Regions from separate parts of the Paenibacillus sp. Marseille-Q7038 genome, predicted to be linked through region 1. Evidence: riboswitches for the same ligand, from Rfam matches in the RefSeq annotation. Region 1 holds a riboswitch; each other region holds the start of a gene.
The links. A riboswitch is a leader RNA that binds a small molecule or an ion and turns the genes downstream of it on or off. The one in region 1 is predicted to bind cyclic di-AMP.
Positions count from the first base shown of each region.

Region 2: another riboswitch for cyclic di-AMP. It lies ahead of ACWPWY_RS01000 (hypothetical protein); the one in region 1 lies ahead of ACWPWY_RS18980 (ubiquitin-like domain-containing protein).
Region 3: another riboswitch for cyclic di-AMP. It lies ahead of ehuB (ectoine/hydroxyectoine ABC transporter substrate-binding protein EhuB); the one in region 1 lies ahead of ACWPWY_RS18980 (ubiquitin-like domain-containing protein).
Region 4: another riboswitch for cyclic di-AMP. It lies ahead of ACWPWY_RS05685 (C40 family peptidase); the one in region 1 lies ahead of ACWPWY_RS18980 (ubiquitin-like domain-containing protein).

Region 1 is NZ_CBCOOM010000002.1:377,019-382,661, forward strand. Features, by position in the region: gene rsmA (16S rRNA (adenine(1518)-N(6)/adenine(1519)-N(6))-dimethyltransferase RsmA) at 1-146, opposite strand, end outside; gene rnmV (ribonuclease M5) at 160-705, opposite strand; gene ACWPWY_RS18980 (ubiquitin-like domain-containing protein) at 872-2,080, opposite strand; cyclic di-AMP (ydaO/yuaA leader) riboswitch at 2,352-2,567, opposite strand; gene ACWPWY_RS18985 (TatD family hydrolase) at 2,757-3,521, opposite strand; gene ACWPWY_RS18990 (HD domain-containing protein) at 3,583-4,863, opposite strand; gene ACWPWY_RS18995 (AbrB/MazE/SpoVT family DNA-binding domain-containing protein) at 5,213-5,467, shown strand.
Region 2 is NZ_CBCOOM010000001.1:198,462-204,104, forward strand. Features, by position in the region: gene urtE (urea ABC transporter ATP-binding subunit UrtE) at 1-293, shown strand, start outside; gene ACWPWY_RS00980 (hypothetical protein) at 378-1,001, opposite strand; gene ACWPWY_RS00985 (urease accessory protein UreF) at 1,234-1,953, opposite strand; tRNA gene ACWPWY_RS00990 (tRNA-Leu) at 2,285-2,367, shown strand; gene ACWPWY_RS00995 (glutathione peroxidase) at 2,424-2,909, opposite strand; cyclic di-AMP (ydaO/yuaA leader) riboswitch at 3,275-3,493, shown strand; cyclic di-AMP (ydaO/yuaA leader) riboswitch at 3,586-3,756, shown strand; gene ACWPWY_RS01000 (hypothetical protein) at 3,902-4,315, shown strand; gene ACWPWY_RS01005 (HAD family hydrolase) at 4,516-5,187, shown strand; gene ACWPWY_RS01010 (Nramp family divalent metal transporter) at 5,260-5,643, opposite strand, start outside.
Region 3 is NZ_CBCOOM010000001.1:1,196,915-1,202,557, reverse strand. Features, by position in the region: gene ectB (diaminobutyrate--2-oxoglutarate transaminase) at 1-666, opposite strand, end outside; gene ectA (diaminobutyrate acetyltransferase) at 684-1,196, opposite strand; gene ehuA (ectoine/hydroxyectoine ABC transporter ATP-binding protein EhuA) at 1,239-2,084, opposite strand; gene ehuD (ectoine/hydroxyectoine ABC transporter permease subunit EhuD) at 2,097-2,759, opposite strand; gene ehuC (ectoine/hydroxyectoine ABC transporter permease subunit EhuC) at 2,763-3,416, opposite strand; gene ehuB (ectoine/hydroxyectoine ABC transporter substrate-binding protein EhuB) at 3,418-4,272, opposite strand; cyclic di-AMP (ydaO/yuaA leader) riboswitch at 4,626-4,769, opposite strand; gene ACWPWY_RS05750 (hypothetical protein) at 5,556-5,643, opposite strand, start outside.
Region 4 is NZ_CBCOOM010000001.1:1,174,577-1,180,219, reverse strand. Features, by position in the region: gene ACWPWY_RS05695 (DUF7507 domain-containing protein) at 1-1,467, shown strand, start outside; gene ACWPWY_RS05690 (hypothetical protein) at 1,464-3,179, shown strand; cyclic di-AMP (ydaO/yuaA leader) riboswitch at 3,469-3,609, shown strand; gene ACWPWY_RS05685 (C40 family peptidase) at 3,614-4,075, shown strand; gene glgD (glucose-1-phosphate adenylyltransferase subunit GlgD) at 4,167-5,267, opposite strand; gene ACWPWY_RS05675 (glucose-1-phosphate adenylyltransferase) at 5,293-5,643, opposite strand, start outside.

The DNA.
Region 1 (5,643 bases):
TTGTTTTCATCCAGATTTGCAGCATCTACAATTTTGTGGAGGATGTTCTGATCAATAAGAAAGTTTTGTCCCAAGCTTTTCTTGAAAGAAAATCCGTGTCTTGCAATAATCTCTTTTGTCCGCCTTGGTGTTGCAATTTCATCCATACCCTTCACGTTCTCACAATCCTTTTTGTTCAATTTGCTCAAGTGCATTTACAAACTCTTCACGACTAATCTGAAACATTGTCAATCTTTTATATAGCTGTTTTCCATTACAATAACCAATTCCTAAGATATTACCAAGCTCCATACGCCGAGAAGCGGCATTTGGGTGCACAATAAGTCCTGCTTCGATCAAGTCCTGCCAGTCAATAAGCGGCTTAGCTGTCTCATACGCCGTATGAGCTCGTGATAATGCCTCACGAATCGCTTCCGGTGAAGCATTCTCAACACCAATATCACCTTTACGAGTCGCATCTTTTTCTTTTATAAAAGCATGACTTACCCCGGGAACTTTATTCGCTATTATTTTACGAATACGTTCTCCTGCATGATCAGGATCTGTAAATACAATTACGCCCCTTCTCTGCTGGGCAAGTTCGATTTTTCTCAAAATTTGAGCATTAATAGCAGAGCCCCCAGTTTCAATGGTATCCGCATCTACAGCACGTTTAATGGCAACTGTATCATCTCTGCCTTCAACAACAATAATTTCTTTAATCATGACCGCTTGACTTCCTTTCTAAACAAAAAGAGAAGAGGAAAATTTCCTCTTCTGCATGTAAGAGGCAAACGATAGACCTGTGGTCTAAACTTTCGTTTACCTTATATAGCATCACCGAATCATGTTGTTAATACTATAGCATTAGCGATGCATTGTAAATTATATTTTAGTTCAGTTCCGGCTTCACAGGACCGATAACATACACGGTTTTTCCCTTTTTACGGCCAAAAGTCAAGGCTTGATCCAGACTGTCATAATACACGTCTATTTTATTTCCTTTAATAGCTCCGCCCGTATCTTCAGCACGGCGGAAGCCGACGCCTTCAATGTATACCCACCATCCAAGTGGAATCACATTTGGATCTACAGCAATTGTACGTCCTTCCTGTACACGAGTACCGGACGCTGTTTTCGTTCCTATACCTTCTTCTTCCGAAGAATAGGCTGTCATAGACACATTATTAAGTACTTTTTTTGCTTTGAAAGACACACCGTCTTTCGTTATTGTATCACTGGTTGAAGAAGAGGAAGATACCTTCTTCACTTTATCCGATAAAGATTTGTTACTTGTATTAGGTGTACTTGCTGCCGCCACAAGTGTCTCGGGTTCAGGTTCAGGTTCAGGTTTAGGCTCTGGCTTTTTCTTGGATCCGACAGCAATGACTTTATCGACTCGGTTCTTCGCAACTGTCTTATCCGTCATTTTCTTGGATACCAACTCGCCGTCCTGGAACACTTTCTCGATGGTTTGAACCATCACACCTTCTTGCCCATTTTGTATTACGCGGTTATCCCCTTTGTACAAGCTAGGGTCAGCAGTTTTGATTACTTTATAAGGAATCGCAACTTCTTGTTTTGCCGTTTGTTTTGCTACCCGGACAATTTTAATATTAAGATCTGCTTTCACCGCGGTGTCCACAGAAGGATATACTTTATCATCTTCTGATACCTTCACGCCCTCATTTGCAAGCGCTTCTTGGACTGTATCCTTTGTCGTATAAATTTGTTCCGTTTTTCCATCCGCTGTTACGTTCACTGCAACAGCTCGTTTAATGGTAACTTGATCTCCATCTTTGATTGCTCCATTCAGCGGCATCGAAATCTCATCATGGGGGCTTACTGTGATTGCATGCTCATCCAGCATTTCATTAAGCATACCCTCACGAGTTTCCAGCGTTTGGACCTTGCCATCCACGACTAGTGAAATTTCTTTACCTCCCTGACTGTAAACAATAAGAGAGACCATAACTAACAGTGCGATTGAGAAGATTGCGACTAGTATCATTTGACGCAGATTCTCATGCTTCCATCGCAACGCGTAAGACTTGCTGGATGATGGTGACTCATGGGTCTCCTCTGGTTGGAAATTTCCCACTTACTCCGTCCTCCTTCGTAGCCCCGCCGTCAAGAGTAATGCATGATAGTATTTTGACGCGACTATTACATTTGTATACAGAATCAGATCACTCTGTTTCTGCACCATGTGCCACTCTTCGCGGCATGATGTTTCCTCCTGTTAACCAACAGTATGACGAGGTTGTAACTTTTATTCTTCTAAAACAAAAAAGCCAGTAGAGAGTTTTTGAGGAGCTCTCTCATGGCTTCCGGGTAAGTTCACAAGAATAACCGGAAACATCATACGCGAGTTTACCTCTTTATACGCTTACGGAGTTAGCTGTCGGATTGGGACGCAAGAGTCGCCCTGGATCAGGTCATTAGCTCATGGCTAGTGCCTTTTCCTTCACCCCAAGACTCAAAATGAATCAAATATGATGGTCTAAAGTGTATAGCGATATGCTTGTAAGACCACCTTATTGGTTCCCCCGTTCTTCGGTTTTCGAAGAATTCAGCGAGAATAACACACGAAGTGAATTTTTCAACATTTCACTGAAACGATGATATCCTGTTTATATGCATGTTGTAAAGCCGTATTCAACTACGTTTTTCTAAATAAATGGTTAAAAGTTTGTAATAAACACGTGAAAAACCTTCCAAAAAGGTGAATCGCTCTTGTTTACTCACTATTTCATCTATTTTGCTCCATATATGAACTATATTCCAAATAGTTCCAGTGCATTTCGGGTCGTAATCTGCCCGATTTCCTCTACAGATACCCCCTTTAATGCTGCTGCAGCTTCTGCCACGAGCGCTACATGTGCCGTTTCATTTCGCTTTCCGCGATACGGATGTGGTGTAAGGTATGGAGAGTCCGTCTCAATCAATAATCGATCCATAGGTACCTTGGCAAGTACCTCTTTCGGCTGTTTCGCATTCTTAAAAGTAATAGGGCCTCCGAACGAAAGATGGAATCCCATATCAAGACACATTTGTGCCGTTTCCCAGCTTCCTGAAAAAGAGTGCATGATTCCGCCGACTTCATGTGCTTTTTCTTCACGCAGGATTTTAACTATATCCTCATGAGCGTCTCGGTTATGAATAACAATCGGCATGCCGATTTCTCTAGCAAGTCCAATCTGACGCCGTAAAACCGTATGCTGAATTTCTTTCGGAGAAGTATCCCAGTGGTAGTCTAGCCCAATCTCCCCGATCGCTACCACTTTCTCATGCTCACACAAAGAAGCAATCCATTCCAGGTCTCCATCTTTCATCGTAATGGCATCAACCGGATGCCAGCCAACAGCTCCGTAGATGAAATCGTACTTTTCGACAAGTTCCATGGTCGTCGGTATCGTTTCGCGATTAAAACCGATATTTACCATCCGAGTTACTCCCGCATCGAGAGCACGCTGGATCACTTCTTCTCGATCGTTGTCAAATTCTGCTGCATCTAAATGGGTATGTGTGTCAAATAACATCGTTTTGTGCCCCTCTCTTGCTATGAATGAAAAGTATCTATTCTAAAAAAAGATTACATGCTTATGAAAATATTTTTGCAATTTGAGGTGGAAGTTGTTCTAGAACGGCTCTCACTTTTTCTTGTGGAAAATATAAATGATAATTGCCTCGCTGAATTCCACTAATGGACCGAACGATTTCAGATACTTCTGAGATATCGCGCAGTCGTTCCTGTTTATCGATGATAATGATTTGCTTTTGGCTATCCTCATCATCCGGACGAAACACATCATACGGCAGATCTGATGGAAAATCAATTTCCAGGTCATACTCTGGATTAAGTCCCGCTTCTTGAAAAGCATTTGTCATTTCTGTGATTTCATCAGCTGACTTAAGATCTACTTCTACATATTTATACAGTTTTCGATCCAAGAATCGCGTACATAATTCCCGCAGCAATTCATCCTTTTCTTCCGTCCACTGGTTAAATGCAGTTTGTATAATGGACTCATCAATACGAAGATATTCTTGTACCGTAATATTCCCTTTAATGAGGGAAAGGAGTGAGGGTAACATAAATCCGAATGAATATTCGCTTTGAACAAGCTCTTTTGCTCTTCTAAAGATTTGACGAAGAATAATTTCTGAACTGCGGGTTACAGGGTGGAAATATACTTGCCAATACATTTGATAACGAGCCATAAGATAATCTTCTACAGCATGCATTCCTGAATCCTTTACGACAACCCTGCCATGATACGGACGCAGCATTCGTAGAATTCGATCGAGATCAATCGTGCCATAGTTTACCCCAGTATAATAAGCATCTCGTAATAAATAATCCATACGATCCGCATCCAGTGGACTCGACACAAGGTTTACTACAATTGGTTTATCGTAGGTCTTTTCAATGACAGAAGCGATCTTCTCGGGAAAATCAGGCGAAACCGTTCTTAGAATTGCCCCGATCTCCGTATCTCCCATAATAATTTTACATGTCCACTCTTCATGATTCATATCAAATGCTTCTTCTATAGAATGTGAAAAAGGTCCATGGCCCACATCATGCAACAGAGCCGCACAAAGTGCGACAAGTTTCTCTTCTGTCGGCCAGTCAGTATAACCACTTCGCTCAAATTGCGAAATAATTTTTCTTGTGATTTCATAAACACCGAGCGAATGAGAGAAACGACTATGTTCAGCTCCATGAAAAGTTAGATAGGAAGTTCCCAGCTGTCTAATTCGACGAAGACGTTGAAATTCAGGGGTATTGATCAGCTGCCAGATAATTGGATCTTTAACATGCACATAATTATGAACTGGATCTTTAAAAACCTTTTCTTCAGTTAGTTTTAGTTGCATATGTCTCAATCCTCCTCAAGATAATGAATTAAAATTCAATTGCGCGCAATCCTTACATCAATTTCGACTTTTAGTCAACTATTTATTATTTTTTTCGACATTTTACGACATTTTGTGTCGAATTAGGCTATAGTTTTGATTTCCAAATCGACAAGCGTTATAATAATAAAAGCGACAGTGAAAATCATAGATAAACCAGTCCTTTTAATAGATGCTCATTAAATATTAATCTAATAAGTCATTTTTAATGTTGACTGATTTGGGAATGGTTGGTATGATGATTAGCATAAAAGATAAAATAATGTCGAATAATGCAATTATAAGTGATGGCGAGAGGAGCAACAAATTTATGATGAAATCTACAGGTATTGTAAGAAAAGTTGATGAACTAGGACGGGTGGTTATCCCGATCGAACTACGTCGTACATTGGGCATCGGAGAAAAAGATGCTCTGGAAATTTATGTTGACGGAGAGCGCATCATGCTCAAAAAATACGAGCCAGCTTGTATCTTCTGCGGTAATGCAGAGAACGTAACATACTTCAAAGGAAAAATTGTTTGTCACGAATGTATTTCTGAAATCCCTGCACCTGTGACTAACTAAGGAATATAGGTTATAAAAGATACTATAGAAAAGCTATCATTTTAAATTAATTATAGATTTCTTCACCATTTTATATATAGCTTTCTTTTTTGATTTTAGTCTTAACTACGGTTATCTCTAGCCTTTTTATACTCCTTAATGCCTTCGCCCGTTACTTGGTAACTGGCGAAGGCATT
Region 2 (5,643 bases), on a different contig from region 1:
GTGGTCAACAACAGCAGCTTGCCTTCGCCAGAGCGCTTGCTCCAAGGCCGCGATTATTGCTGCTGGATGAACCGACAGAAGGGATTCAGCCGTCCATTGTAGACGACATTCGCGATGTTATTATTCAGATTAAGAATCAGGGAGATACAGCAATTTTACTTGTGGAACAAAGTGAAGAATTCGTTCGAAGCGTGGCGGATTATATCTATGTAATGGATAAAGGTGCTATAGCGATGCATGGGAAACCGGAAGAACTCGATCTTGCCAGCTTCGAACATTATCTTACGGTTTAATGAAGGAGTTTTAATGTTGTGATGAATATCGTGCTTCTCTAAGCAGCTCTGCCTTGTTCGGGTGAACAAAGCAGAGCTGCTTGTTTAGGATTCATCTAGAAATTGAGAATACTGAGGATACACTCTTCTTATACAATCAGGACATATATCGTGTGTAAATTCGGCGTGTGTATTTTTTTCCACAAAACGCTCAACGGGATTCCATTCATCCTCATCATCTCGAATTCGTTTGCATACAGCGCAGATGGGCAGCATACCCCGAAGGGTTTTGATCTGAGAAGAAGCATGGCTGAGATGGGTTTCCATGGTTTTGAAAGGGGTGATGTCATAATACGAAATGAGGAGACCGATGAAATCGGGCTGAAGAGAAGTTTTGTATAGGGCAGCTTCTAACCAAAACCATGAATACCCTTGATCTGTAAGGGTGCTTAATTCGCAGGTATAGCCGGTTGTATGTCGCTCCAATACTTTTTGTAGATTAAGAATAATGAGCTGTATATTATGTATGCAGGTTCCTGGGATTTCGCTAAGGACCTTGTAATAATCCATCTTTAGATAGCTCTCTGCAGGATAGGGGAGAAGCTCAGAAATTTTGGTGAGCCATGTTTGATTGTATGAAGAAATATGTCCTTCTTCATTAATTATTACCGTCGCAGAACGAAATTGATTGTAGGAATCTTCGAGTGTAAGCGGGTTTGCTTCAGACAATGGCAGTCTCTCCCTATTAAATATTTCGTTCTTGAAAAAAGAATAAAGAAGGAGTTTTCTTCTTTGTTTTTCCAGAAAAGTATGATTATATTATATACGTTATTACGTCATCTAACAATGATGAATAACTTACATACGTCTTTCTTTTCCGACAATATCGACGATACATGAGGAAAAACACGCCGGAATGGATAGTCGGCGTGTTTTGGGGATGAGTACGGAGAGGGGTTTCTTAATACGAGGTGAGTTTCGATGGAACTCTGGATGCCTTTGTTACTCCTTCATTGAAAGGAAAGTTAGGAATAAGGGGTTGTATGGTGAATCGAGAGCGATGAAATACAGAGGCATCAGACAGATCTATTTTGTTCCATTCCTGATCCAAATGATCTCCTAATGTCTTGCGTAGTTGTTCAAGTTCGTTTGGTTCCGTAGAGAGAAGTTGAGTAGCGTGGAGGAAGCACGCATTCTTGGCAGCGTGGAGATAACCGGATACGGCGTTTAATAGGGGGACACCAAGCTGGTGATTAATCCAAGCATGTACGACAGGTAAGGAAATGACAGCGCCATACTGTTCGGCGGCTTTCTCAAGTGGAGAGAAGTCCATCCATGGATGCAGTGCTTTGGATAACTTGATAAGTCGTTTTCCTGTTGCTCTTGATGAATTCCGTTTATCGGCAGGGAAGTGCTGAACATGAAGCATCTTATCGATAAGTGCTATTCTCCAGTAATCTTGCTTAGCAGAGGCGGTGTATGTTCCCTTGATGGCGAGACCTTCGATTCGGATGAGATTAGGGTAAAGTTCGAGACGCATAAACGTCTCCAGATCCTGCGAAGTACGGATCACTCCTTTCTCAATCTTTGACTTAAGTCCGAAGGAGTGAGAAAACCCTCCTACTTGAAGTGAGGAATCAAGCAGTTTTACGTAGTCGAGCAGCTTATTTCCTCGGTTCATTCGGTTCGCCTCCCTGAATTATCGTGATAATGGAAATTGATCAGAGTAGAGATTGATTACGGTGTTATATTTGTGTGATATTATTAAGATTCCGTTGTATTTGATACCTATTTTGACATACAAAAACCGGTAAAGTCAACAAAAATCTGTTATTTTTCAATAATGTGTTATGTAAATTAACATCAATTTAACGTAAAGTGGGTATTTTTGAGTGCCTGTTTTTTGTTTTTATCATGTAAAAAAATATTTTTTATTTTCATCTTTACAACACATAGGTTTATGTGTATAATATATTTTGTTGGCACGAAAATATTGCTGATAAACAAGTTGCGCGGTCGTGGTGGAATGGCAGACACGCTACCTTGAGGGGGTAGTGGGTGTATACCCGTGGAGGTTCGAGTCCTCTCGACCGCATAAAACAAAAAGAGACCTTGAAGTCATGACTTCAAGGTCTCTTTTTTGTGCTCTTATCACTTAAGTGATAAGAGCTTCGCGATATCAGCTTCAATCTTGTCCGGGGTCGTCTGTGGACTGTATCTTTTTACAATGTGACCTTCTTGATCCACAAGAAATTTAGTGAAGTTCCATTTAATCGCTTTCGATCCTAAAATACCAGGTGCCTTGCTAGTTAAATATTTGAAGAGGGGATGAGCTTCCTCGCCGTTCACATTTACTTTCTCGAACATAGGGAAACTGACACTGTAATTCATCTGACAAAATTCAGCGATGTCATCGCTTGTCCCTGGCTCTTGATGAGCGAATTGATTACTTGGAAAACCGAGCACTTCAAAAGACTGTTGATTGAATTTGTCATAGAGTTCTTGCAGTCCTTTGAATTGTGGTGATAGTCCACATTTGCTGGCGGTATTAACGATAAGCATAGCTTTACCTTTGTAAGCTGACATGTTAAGCTCTTGACCTTTCAGGGTGCTGACATTGAAATCATATATGGACATAGATTGACCCACCGCCTCGTCTTTTTCTTCTCATTATAAGAGAATGGATAAGGGTTTTACAATATTTTCTACAATTAAATTTTAAACAATTAATATAGGAAGTTAAACAATACGCAGGAAGTTTATATCTTGTCTTCTCTAGGTTTAATGAAAGTGTGTGAAATACAGAGATACGAAGAGATTAGAGGAAATGGAAGCTTTATTGTTTCGTGTTTTGAGTGAATTAAGGGGATTATGGCTTAATATTGGCTGAAGTGAACTTTTGAGTACCTTTACACCATTTCGCTTCGGGTGTATGATTCATATCGTAAATCTTGAGCGCAAAGAAAGACGAGTTACATTTTATAAAACAATAGAAATTCTCATTACTATGCTTGCTGAATTTTCGTCTGATTTATTCAAACGAAAAACGGGGGAACCAATGATAGCAGGGCTGATTGAATCGGTGTGAGAACTGATTCAGGAACTTTGTTGGGGTGAATCTTTTGAAGTGGAATGGCATTTGCCATTCGGTGGATAAGGAAGGGCGGCTCTCACCGTCCGAATCCGACAGCTAACCTCGTAAGCTAATAATTTGAGAGAGGAATGATGAATCTTGTGATCGTTTATCGACCGCAGGGGCGCTAACCCTCTGTGGTTTTTTATTGTTTTCTACGCTGAATTTTTAGATTCATCTATTTATTTTTCGGTGGATCTTTTATAAAAACGGGGGAACCAAACGGGAATGAACATTCGAAAGATTGTTTATTCCAAGGGGTGAATTTCCGGGTCGTCAGACCGGGAATAGGGCAACTCTCTCTTGTCCGAATCCGGCAGCTAACCTCGTAAGCGTATATAGGGAGAGGCAGCAGAACCGTGAGCACCCGAGAGGGTAATCAGGAATTTTCGTGATTCCTTATATTCCTATTCGGGTGGGAGAGCGCCGGCATGCCTTCATGATGTAAATGGTGTTCTTTTTTTGTTGTCTTTTCAATCATAGGGAGGCTTACACAATGAATAATGAAATCATTCTGGTTACTGCACCTAATGAAGCAGCTCGAAATTTTATTCGGTTATTAATGTACAAAAAGCTATCCTTTGCTGTTCTCACGAATAGCGCACAGGAAGAAAAACAGGTTAGACGACTTGGAGTGCAGCATATTATCCGAATGGATACTGCTTTTGCTCATAAATGGGCGTTGCCTAATGCAACAGTAGGGCGGATATTTTTGTTTGAAAACAGCATGAATTTAACCTGTCGCTTTCTACAAATATGCAGACCATGGACTCAAAAACCGATAACGATCATTACTCAACAGAATCATCCTCGCGGTGTATACCGGGGGATGGGAGCGAATCATATCGTTTTCACAATCAAGGGTGAAGTCGGGTTCTTGTTGAACGAAGAGCGAGCTGCTGTTAATTAGAATGTTTTTCGATTGAAATGATAAATGTAAAAGTTATTTTGCATCTATGATGTAGTAGGGTGGGCATCCCTGCTATGATTGCGGAACAAATCTTGCATTGCTATAATGGTCAAATAAGATGCACATAGTGTGAGACTCATGATCATCATGGGTCTTTTTTATATGGAAGATCATTGTAACTTGAAAGGTTGAGGCAGTAGATGGGAATGTGGTCTGACGTGAAGTGGCTTTTTTTTGATGTAGGGGACACGCTTGTCGATGAATGGATACCCGTGGACCATATTATGAATCAGTTTGTAGAGCGTGCTGCAGATCGAGGTTATTCAATAACGATTGAGGATGTTAGGGGGAAGTTTATCGAAAGTTACTCTACATTTATTGATTCCCCTATGCAGTATGCCATCTCTCGGTTGATTGCGAAGGAAGAGGATCGGGCTTATATTCGGCCTAAGTTGAAATTCCGTAAAGAACTTGAAGTCCCTTATCCAGAAGCTAAAAAAATTCTAGCTCAGCTCGGAGAACATTACCAAATTGGCATTATTGCGAATCAGAGTCCAGGTACAGCTGAACGGCTTCAGCAATATGGCCTTAGTTCCTATGTTGATGTTATCGCCTGCTCCGCAGAACAAGGACTAGCTAAACCGGACGTAAGACTGTATGAATATGCTTTGCAAAAAGCAGGCTGTGCTCCTTCGGAAGCAATAATGATTGGTGATCGTATTGATAACGATATTGTTCCTGCTAAATTACTCGGGATGAAAACAATCCGAATTTTACAAGGGTATGGAAGATACCAACCCTCTGCAAGCGCAAGTGATACGCCGGATTATACCATATCCAGTTTAGATGAATTAATATCACTGCTTTTATAATTCTAAATTGAAAAAGAATTTAAAAAAATAGTCTGCACAGTAGAACAACTCTGTGCAGACTATTTTTTATGCTTAGAAAAGGGTTAATGCGAGCAGACATACATTTAAAATAACAATAATGCCTGCAATGGTCCAAGATAAGATGCTTAGCCATTTTTTATTGACGAATTCGCCCATCATTTTTTTGCTGCTTGTAAACATGACAAGTGGAATGACGGCAAAAGGAAGCTGTAACGATAAAATGACTTGGCTCAGAATTAGCAGATCGGTGGTGCCTTTCTCACCTGCAATCGCCGTAACAATGACAGCAGGGATGATGGCAATAAGCCGGGTCGCCAGTCGTCTTAGCCATGCGGGCAATCTGATATTAAGGAAACCTTCCATTACAATCTGACCGGACAGTGTGCCGGTAAGTGTTGAGTTTTGCCCTGAAGCTAGCAGTGCAATCCCGAATAA
Region 3 (5,643 bases), on a different contig from region 1:
AGAATTCAGTCCTCCCTCTCCTTGCAGAGCTTCTACGATAACAGCTGCTGGGATAGGCACACCGCTTCCAGGATCATCAAGTAGTTTCTTGATATATGCGAGTGTATCTACGTCTTTTCCATAGTAGCCGTCATAGGGCATAAATACAGAGTGAGTAAGAGCTATACCCGCTCCTTCCCGTTTAAAAGAGTTTCCTGTCACAGCGAGCGATCCGAGCGTCATGCCGTGAAACGCATTCGTAAACGAAAGAATTGTGGAACGTCCTGTAACTTTCCTTGCGATCTTCAGCGCAGCTTCTACCGCATTCGTTCCCGTTGGACCCGGAAACATTACCTTATGATTCCAGCCGCGCGGTTTCAGGATCACCTCCTGAAATTGAGTTAGAAATGTTTCTTTCGCATTTGTTGCCATATCAAGGCTATGTGTAATACCATCTTGCATCATATAGTCAATCAGCTTTCCGCGAATCTTCTCGTTATTATGGCCGTAGTTCAAAGCCCCTGCACCTGCAAAGAAATCAATATATTTATTTCCATTTCGATCCCACAATTGCGCGTTTTTTGCTTTCTCAAATACCGTCTGAAAGTTCCGGCAATAACTTCTCACTTCAGATTCAAGATCGTTAAACACATTAAGTTCTGGCAATTCTAAAAGTTGATTGTTCATAATACCCCTCCATTGGTTTACATTTGATTAATGATTGGTCCGATGACAAACCGTGGCTCATCCTCATGATTCGTTTGCTCTGGAAACATATCTGCACCATACCCCGCAGTAAAGGTACTCGGAATGGATCCTTCCTCAGCAAAGCTCAGGAATAACCGGTGCGATGCCTTATTCGAAGGTGAAATAGTCGCTTCAATAAAACGCACACCTTGGCACGCTTTTTGTTTCATAAGATACGTCAGCATGGTCTTTGCTATCCCTTGCTTTCGGCGCGTCGGAGCTACTGCAACCTGCCATACAAACAGCCGATCTTGATTACGAGGTGAACAAAATGCGGAAATAAATCCGATGATTTCCCCCTCATGTTCGGCAATTAGGCAAGTGTCACGGAAATGATCTCCAAGCAACATGTAACAGTAGGGTGAGTTTAGATCGAGCGTTTCTGTATCCCGAATGAGCTCCCATACGCTGGCACCGTCTTTTGCTATCGGTTTACGGTATATAAGCTCGGTTTCCGTGTTTACTGCCATCTTAATAATGTCCCCCTTTCTATATCTAATTTGTAACTCCTGTTAATTTCCTGAAGAACGGAAACGCTGCAGAAAGCTCTGTAATCGATCACTTTGCGGGTTATCAAATATCTCTTCCGGTGTTCCCTGTTCCACGATGAATCCATCTGCACCGAAAATCACTCGGTCTGCAATTTCTTTGGCAAATTCCATCTCATGTGTAATCAACATCATCGCCATCTCTCCTTCTTCAGCGATTTCGCGGATTACCTCCAGCACCTCACCCACAAGCTCTGGATCAAGGGCTGAAGTAACCTCGTCGAACACCATAACTTTCGGTCGCATTACAAGAGCTCTCGCAATAGCAACACGTTGTTTCTGTCCACCGGATAACTTGGATGGATACACCTTCAGCTTATCTTCTAGTCCAACCTTAGTAAGCATCGTAACTGCGCGTTCCTCTGCCTCTTCTTTGCTTAAGCCAAGTACTTTTCGTGGAGCTTCTGTCACATTACGCATCACATTCATATGGGGAAATAGATTAAAATGCTGAAACACCATACCTACATTGCTTCGCATTCGGTGCAGGTGCTTTTCGTTTGCGCGAACAATTCCACCCTTATGCTCCATATGCCACAGAAGCTCTCCATCTACTTCAATCTTTCCACTCGTCGGTTCTTCAAGTGTCATTAGCATACGTCCCATGGTTGTTTTGCCTGAGCCGCTTGGTCCAATAACAGCGACCTTTTCTCCCGGCTGGATTTCTAAATCAATACCTTTTAGAACTTCTACATTCCCAAATGATTTAGTCACATCTGTGTATTTCACAATAGGAGATGTATCCGGTAATTCTTGATTCATCTCTTGCGCAGAAACATCCATTTGCTCACGTTCAAATACCGTGTTCATATATTCCCCTCCTTATCTTCCTCTTTGTAGATTCATGCGTTTCTCCAACTGTTGCACGAGTAAGGAAGCGATATAACTAATAATGAAGAACAATATACCGACTAACGTATACGGCTCAAAAGCTCGGAAAGATAAAGAAACGATATTCTTAGCTGTGAGCATAAGCTCAACCAACGTAATTGCACATAAAATAGGTGTCTCTTTGAACATAACGATCAGATAATTTCCAAGTACCGGTATAATCGGTGGAATCGCTTGGGGTAAAATAATTTTCTTCCAGGTTTGAGATTTCGTATAATTCAGTGCTTTTGCAGCTTCCCATTGACCTTTTGGAACAGCCTCAATTCCAGAGCGATATACCTCTGAGAGGTATGTGCTGTAATGAAGCCCGAGTGCTATGACCCCAGTATAGAAAGCCGGAACGGAAATACCCACAAGTAACGGCAGACTGTAATAAAGAAAGAACACTTGAACTAGCAAAGGTGTATTACGTATGAACTCGATAACTCCTTTTGTCACTAACGATAGAAGTTTAAATCGACTTCGTGCCATAAAAGCGAGAAGTAAACCAACGAATAGTGCCAACACGAAAGCATAAATCGTAATCAATACCGTCATTTTTAATGCCCCAATTAACTGCGGCAAAATATCAAATACATAATTCCAATCCCACATTTGTTACAGCCTCCCCGTTGTCAATTTCCGTTCAAGTAACCGAACAGCGATAGAAACTAGGGTAGCTATAACAAAATACATCAGCAAAAGCAGCACCAAGATCTCCGTTGTAAAAGAGATGTAGTTATTGCGCAGCACCATTGCCTGATATGTCAGATCAGCCATCGTAATAAAATAGACGAGCGATGTTGATTTAATCAATTCCACCATCTGGTTCCCGAAAGACGGTAGCATTTGTAGCGAAGCTTGAGGAAGTATGACATGAGTTAACCTTTGCCAGGATTTCATATTTAAGGCTATAGCAGCCTCCGTCTGTCCTTTTGGAACTGCAAGCACTGCGCTTCGTACAATTTCTGATCCGTATGCCCCGAAGTTAAGTCCTATGGCAAGAATAGCAGCTAACATTTTCGGAAGCTCAATGCCGATAAAGGGGAGAGCGAAGTATAACCAGAATAATTGAACCAGTAAGGAGGTTCCGCGAAAAATCTCCACATAAATCGCTGAAACAGTACGTACAATCCAGAGTTTTGATAACCTAAGTAAGCCAACAATAAAGGACACAATGATTGCTAATATGGATGAGAAAAAAGCAACCAAGACCGTGATTTCTGCCCCTTTTAATAACGAAGGAAGAAAATCAATCCATGAATTTGGCATGTTATTCTCCGCAAAGCGCAATAGCTGTCATATCGCCTGGAAGCTCATCCTCTGTGAATCCAAACTTTTGCAATATTTCGAGCAACTCGCCTGAGTCTTTCATTTTTTGAAGTTCTGCATTATATGCCGCTTGAAACTCAGTGTCTGCTTGACGAAAAGCGGTCGCCCCATATCCGCGAACACTCTCACCATCTACTATAGGTTGAGTGAAGTCAGCAACACGCTCAATTTTATTATCATTGGCCGATTCGAGCATCGCCTGAAGTGATGGCCCGGTCATTGTTATAGCTTGCACACGGTCAGCTTGGAGTGCGCTAATCGCTGAAGCTTGGTCAGGAACTTGAATAATACGATCGGAAGGAATACCAGACTTTTCTAAATACTCGATCTCCACGGCACCTGTCATGACAGCGACTTTTGCATCCTCGTTACTCGCGATACCTTCGTAACTTACAAGATCTAGCGGATTCCCCTGCTTAACTGCAAGTGCTTCTCCAATGCTATACTCCGGATCCGCGAATAGGACGGCAGAACAACGATTTGGATTGATAAACATTCCCGCTGTAATAAGATCGAACCTCTTAGCTTGCAAGCCGGCTACTAATGAACCAAACTCTGTTAGCTCCCCTCTCATCTCCTTCACGCCTAGCCGCTCTAGAATAACACGTGCTATTTCAACAGCTTCTCCTGTTAGTGTTCCATCAGCCTCTTTGTATGCGTATGGCTTTTCATTTGCAAATCCTACGGTGATGTAACCTCTCTCAATCGCTTCCTCCAGCGGATTCCCACTTGTACTGCATGCTGCTAGAGAAATCACAAAGATTAAGGACATTACGAGAACAAAAACTTTTCTCAAAGCATTCCACAACCTTTCTCCGTTTCTAGATTCAAAAAAATGACACAACGAATACACCAAGTAAACATACATTTTTACTTGGATTTAATCCTTGAGAAAGTCTTATTCTGCTTACTTGAAACAGAAAACTGAATGCAGGTGTGCCCTGTACCTCCCCTCCAACTCAAGCACATCTTTACTTGTCAAAATAAGCACACATGTAAACCGCACTTGGACTTCAGTAAACGGAAAAAGACCTCCACACAGGGGATTAAGACATAGCTCCGCCAGCAGGGGGTCAACAAACAAAGACAAAGGCCCCTATGATTAATGAGTAAAGGGCCTTTGTTATGTGAATTCATTATGTATGTATTAAAGGACCCATCCACTGCTGACGAGGTTAGCTGACGGACTCGGGTAAGATGGTACCCTACACATGGATTCATGTGACTCGCCCCTGAAAACTGGTTCCCCCGCTCTTCAGAAAGTGCTTTCTGAAAACTAAGCGTGAGTCCATAATAAAGGGATATTTTGGAAATGTCAAACTCATTAAGAGTCTTTCTGGTGATAAATGATTGTTTTAACGAAGTTTGAAATTTGGATAATAACTGGATTTTTTCGTTCGATTACGCGATGTAAAAGTTGTATAAGACAAGCTTTAAACAATGAGAATTTAGCTATATAGCAAGCATTTGGCGAAGGAAGAGAATAATGAAAGGAGGCTCTACTTTACTTCTTTTTATTTACTTAGAATCAGGGTCAAATTGAAGAAAATTCAGCCTAATAAATTTATTTAAAAAACAGTTTATTACTGTTGAAGAAGAACGTTTCCTAAATGTATGAGAACGATGCTTTTCGGTGAACTTGCTCATACCACGTGCATGTTAAGAAACCGAGCGTTGCTGATCAAAAGTACATTTCCATCTCAATTTCGTTTAAAATATCTTGGTATTTATCTACTATTTAACAACTTTTAACCTTCTAAGTAATATATTTGTTTGATATGCTTAACCAACATCAATGTGTAAACTGGAGGTTTAAACTATATTGTCAACTAAAATCAAACCCAAACTTCGTTATCTGGGAAAGATAACTCAATCACCGTTTTGCTAGGAGATGCCATTACCTCTGTCAATATTAAGATTCCGGAAATAGTAAAGGATCTTCTCGTTGTCGTCTTGCTTGAGAATAATTTTACCAAAAAAATATGATAACGAACAATTTTTGGTTGAAATCTAACTCTACTATTGAATTCACCAAAAAGCGGAGAACTGTTAGTTAAAGCTCTCCGCTTTTTTAAATTACTATTGTGGTATTTTATCCACAGCCTCTACTGTCATATACAGAATGTGCATGATGTGATTCTCCCGAATCGCCTGCTTAAGCTGCCTA
Region 4 (5,643 bases), on a different contig from region 1:
AATACCGTAAACACACCTGTATATAGCCCTATTCTCTCAGCTGTCAAAACAGCTAACACGATCAATGCTACGGTCGGAGATATCGTAGTGTATTCGATCACGTATACGAATATAGGTAATTATGGCGGTAACGTCGTTCTAACCGATCTCATACCAGAAGGTACAGCACTTATTCCGAACAGTGTTATTCTGAATGGTGCTCCGGTTCCAGGAGCAAATCCGGCAGCAGGTATGTCCGTCGGTGTTGTGTCATCTACAGCCACCGTTATGTTCTCTGTGGTCATTAATACATTGCCGGTCAGTCAACAATTAAGCAATCAAGCGGCTTCAACCTTCACTTATACCTTGCCTGATGGTAGAACACTGAATGGTTCTTTTGTCAGTAATTTATTGCAAATACCTGTTTCCTCACCAAATATTACACTCGTGAAATCAGCCTCTGTAGCAACCGCAGTCGTTGGTGACACCTACACATATAGCGTCCTTGTTACGAATAACGGGATTGCGAATGTAAATAATGCTGTATTGTCTGATGTGTTAGCGATCGAAAGTAGTTTTGTACCCGGAAGTGTTACTGTTGGCGGCAGTCCTCGAGTAGACGCAAATCCGGCGGGCGGAATTAACCTAGGTACGATTGCACCCGGCAGTGCAGTGACCGTAACTTTCGACGTGACCGTAAATACGCTGCCTAGTGCTCCTTACACAATCCAAAACCGTACTTCCGTTAGTTTTACCTCCGGTGCTTTTACTGGAGCTTCCTATTCCAACACAGTGAGCATCCCGATCTACCAGCCTATTTTTCAATTACTAAAAACAGCCAGCACCTCAAACGTGACGGTAGGCGATACCGTAACCTATTTCTTAAATCTCACGAACACAGGTAATTTACCGGGAATTGTCACTTTAACGGATGACTTACCTGATGGAGCCGTTTTGGTTCCGAATAGTGTACTCATCAATGGAGTCCCTCAGCCTGGGGTGAATCCGGAAACAGGTATTCCTCTCGGAAATGTAGCTCCTGGATCGAATATCAATATTACCGTAACTTTACAGATTGTCGTTGACACTCTTCCAGAATTACAACAACTGATCAATCAAGCATTTGGAACGTTTTCTTACGCACCCCCAGATGGACGATTGCTCGGCGGCACTTTTAGTTCTAACCCGCTCGTGATCCCTGTCTCATCACCAAATGTAACGGTTATAAAAACGACATCTACAGGAGATGCTGTTGTTGGCGATACCATCACATATACCGTAGTTATTACCAATAATGGAATCGTAGAAGTTGAAAATGTCGTCATGGTAGACCCCGTGCCTGCTGGTACTGAGTTTATTTCTGGAAGTGTAATTGTGGATGGAAACGCTAGACCTAATGCCAATCCAAATACAGGTGTTACGGTTGGGACCATTCAAGAAGGAGCTTTCTCAACAATTACATTCCAAGTACAGGTCGTTACGATATGAATTCGCAGGATAGAAGGAATTATGTATTAAACAATCAATCTTCTGTCCGTTTTGCTTCCGGCCGCTTTGAAGGTGTATCTTATTCCAACATGGTATCTATTCCGTTAACAGGTGCCATTCTCACACTAAAAAAAAGTGCTTCAGTGGAACAAGTGACGCTCGACAGCATCGTTACGTATCAGATTGAAATAGAGAATACAGGGAATGCCCCTGCAGAGGTTACGCTAACCGATACGCTACCGGAGGGTACTTCCTTTATTCCTAACAGCCTCTTGAAAGATGGCGTACCTATACCAGGGGCGAATCCCCGAGAGGGTCTGCAAATCGGGATCTTGCCGATCAATAAGAAAGTTGCGATTCAGTTCCAGATCATTGTAAGCAGCATTCCTGATTCTTTAACGCTGATCAATGTGGCCACAGCTAGCTATACATTCCAAGCGATGGATGGTCGTCTCATTACCAAAGAGCTCATCTCTAATCCAGTCACCTTATACCTATCTCCCTCTCAATTATCAATCTACTATTATGCCAATACGAATCAGACTTTTGAGGGAGATACCCTCACTTTTCTTATCCAAATCACAAATACAGGCAAAGATGACATCAGAAATGCAGTAGTTAGCACATCATTGGTAGGTGAGATGCGTTTTCTTCCAGGCAGTGTAGTCATTGATGGTCTCCTCGCCCCTGAACTTGATCCATCTGCAGGTATTACATTACCTTTCGTTGCCGCAAACTCAACGACACAAATATCGTATCAGGTGAAAATAGGGAAAAAGACAACTTCAACTCCTCTTACGAGTGTTGCAATGTTACTTTATATCAATCAGGGAGAAGAAATTACAATTCGTTCAAACCCGGTATCTATCTCCTATGTGGAACCGTTGTTATCAATTTCCGTAAACATAACTCCTAATCAAGTAACCTATGAAGATACCGTTATATATGAAGTGCTTATCCAAAATAAAGGAGAAGTTCCTGTCCAAGCAGTCTATGACTTACTTCAAGCCTCAGAGCTCAACCTGGTTCCAGGTACAGTAAAAATAAACGGCATTCTTCGCCCTGAGGTTTCTTTAGATACCGGACTTCCTTTAGGCACCTTAATTCCACACGCCAGCATATACATTACATTTGAATCGTCAGTTTCTGTGATCCCTAATTCCATTGTCCCTGCTGAAGAATGGATGAACCGCTCACTGCTGACTTACACATTTCGAATTAATGATGGGAGATCCGTTCGACTGACAACACTAGCTCTTACTCCTGTTTTTTTCTATGCTCCGCGCATAATACTTCATGTCCGCACCTCACCGAAGTTCGTGGAACCAGGCGACGACATTCTTTTTGAGCTAACCGTTCAGAATTTAGGAAATACGAAAGCAGATTTGTTTCTCACCTTACCTGCTCCGGGTGTGTCTACGATCCTAAATGGCATTATTCAGTCGTCTGATCGTAAACGTGAGCTAACAGATTCTGAGATGGAGCAACAGACAGTACAAATTACAGATATTCAGCCTAGTGAAGTAATTAAGATTATCTACACACTGCATATGCAAGTGCTTCCGCTCTTTAGACCCTCGCGGGGACGGGATGAATATGTGTTTTCCGACACGATCCAGGCACTTTGCACTTATGACTTTAATAATCGGATACACTCCTTTAAAGTGGTATCTAATGTCTATGAAATTGTCTTTACTGAGCACGATGAATAAGGAGAAATGAAAGGCCCGAGAGCATTATTTTAATGCTTCCGGGCCTCTTTTATCGTGTTGCTAAGTAAATTAGTCGGTATTAAAACATCTCCAATAATTCTGCTAATAAGGGTTAACCAACACCATTGTTCACAAAAGCGTGATAAATCCGAAAAAATGATAACGAAATTAGCAAAATCAGGTTGATAATTCATTCTGCCAATGTTAAAATTCGTTGTAGAGAAAGTAACATTTTCGTAATTATTTTTGTAACTAATTGTTATCATTATCATGAATATACAAGGTGCAATCACGATAACCGCCGAATTCTTACGCACCTAAGAAGCGGGGGACCCGCCTACCATGGGTGAATTGATCTCGAAACAGAGTGATCATAGGGTACCTTCAACCGAATCCTTAGCTAACCTCGCAGGCATTGGAAGGAGTATTACATTTTGAAAAAGAAACTCGCAGCAGCAGCATTAGGACTATCATTACTATTCACAGCAGGACTCGGGCAAGCTTCCGCTTCTGTACTTTCTACCACAGTAAATAAAACAGTTGGTGTTCCTTATAAATACGGCGGTACCACACTCTCAGGGTTTGATTGCTCTGGGTTTACTCGTTATGTATATAAAAAACTAGGTGTATCTTTACCCCATAGTTCGAAGCAACAATATAAAAAAGGCACATCAGTGAAAAAATCCGCTCTTACCAAAGGCGATCTTGTATTCTTTAATACAAGCGGTAAAGGTATCTCGCATGTTGGCATATACCTAAGTAATAACAATTTTGTCTCCGCTACCTCCTCTAAAGGTATTGCCATTACACCCATTAATAAGGGTTATTGGAGCTCAAAATATTATGGTGCTAAGCGTGTACTTAGTTCATCAGCTGCGAAAAAGGCCGGCTTATAGTATACATATAAACTGCCATCACGATTATGAAACTTCAGAAATTCAATATAAAAAAGGTCAGAGGATTACTCCTCCGACCTTTTTAGTAATTTTAAATTTGGCTGCTTTTGGCAATGACATAAGGCTGCTTAGCGTCACCGATCAGTGTGCGATCTGCCGTTAAATGTACATCTTTATCAAGAATTACATTCTCAAGCACTGCATTCTCCTCAATTACACACTTTTGCATGATGATCGAATTCCGAATTTGTGCCCCTTTATGAACTTTAACTCCTCTAAAAATAATACTGTTCTCGACCTGTCCTCCAATAATACAGCCATTAGCTATTAAAGAGTTGCTTACTTCCGCATTATCCAGAAACCTAGTCGGCGGTTCGTATTTGATTTTGGTATGAATCTCATTTTGTTTAAACAAACGTTGATATTGTTCTTGATTGAGTAAATCCATACTATTGCGATAGTAGCTTTCAATCGAGTTAATTACGGTATGATAGCCATCAAAAGCAAAAGCAGCAACGTTTAAGTTATGCAAATTATCTTGGATACCGTCACGGAAGAAGTAATCTTGACCATGGGCAATACAATGATCCACTAATTTCAAAAACAATTGTTTTTCCATAATAAAGGCACCAAGATATATATTAGGATGGTCTCCTTCTTGATGAATTCCGGTAACTTTCACACCGTCCACATCGACCCGTACGCAGGATTCATGTTCAGGAAGGATCTCATCTACTTTTTTATAAAGAAGAGTGACATCGGCTTGCTGAGAGATATGAAACTGATACATTTCACGATAATCCATAGAGTAAATATGCTGACTGCCCGTATGAATAATATGGGTGCCTTTTGCTCGAAGAAAATAATCACGATTATTATGAAAATGCTGTAAATCGCCTTTGGAACGGTCCGTAGGATCATTCCAGTCGGGCGGAAGTATAAAGAGTCCCCCGTGTTTGCGATCTAGATCCCATGGAGCTCCCTGCCCCAAATGATCAAGTAGCGACCGATACTTCCGGCGTACAAATAGCGCGGTATGATGAATGTTAGAATGCATTAAATTTGACAATACAAAATCGATTAAACGATACCGACCTGCAAAAGGAACGGCAGCACCGCAACGAAAATACGTTAATTCATTCATTAAATCGAGCTCTTGATCCAGGTTTACTACACCCATGAGTTGTTGCATACTCGGTCACCGTCCTCATTCATATTTAGCTAAGTCCATAAGTATGTTGTCGATATGTTTCGTCAATCAGTAATATTTCATCTTCTTGATCTCCATTACCCCCAACAACGGAGTAATCTTCGATAATCGTTCCTTCGCTTACAATCGCCTTGTGAAGCCTAACATTCTTCCCTATTTTCACTTTAGGCATAATTACTGAGTCCGTAATCACACTTCCTTCCCCGATCTCTACCCCATAAAATAATACCGATTTGCTGACTTCCCCTTCGACAATGCAGCCTTCATTCACGATGCTGTTACGTACCTTCCCTTTTGTGCCAATATAGCCCGCCGGTTCATTCGGATTACGTGAATAGATACGCCACTGCGGATCATT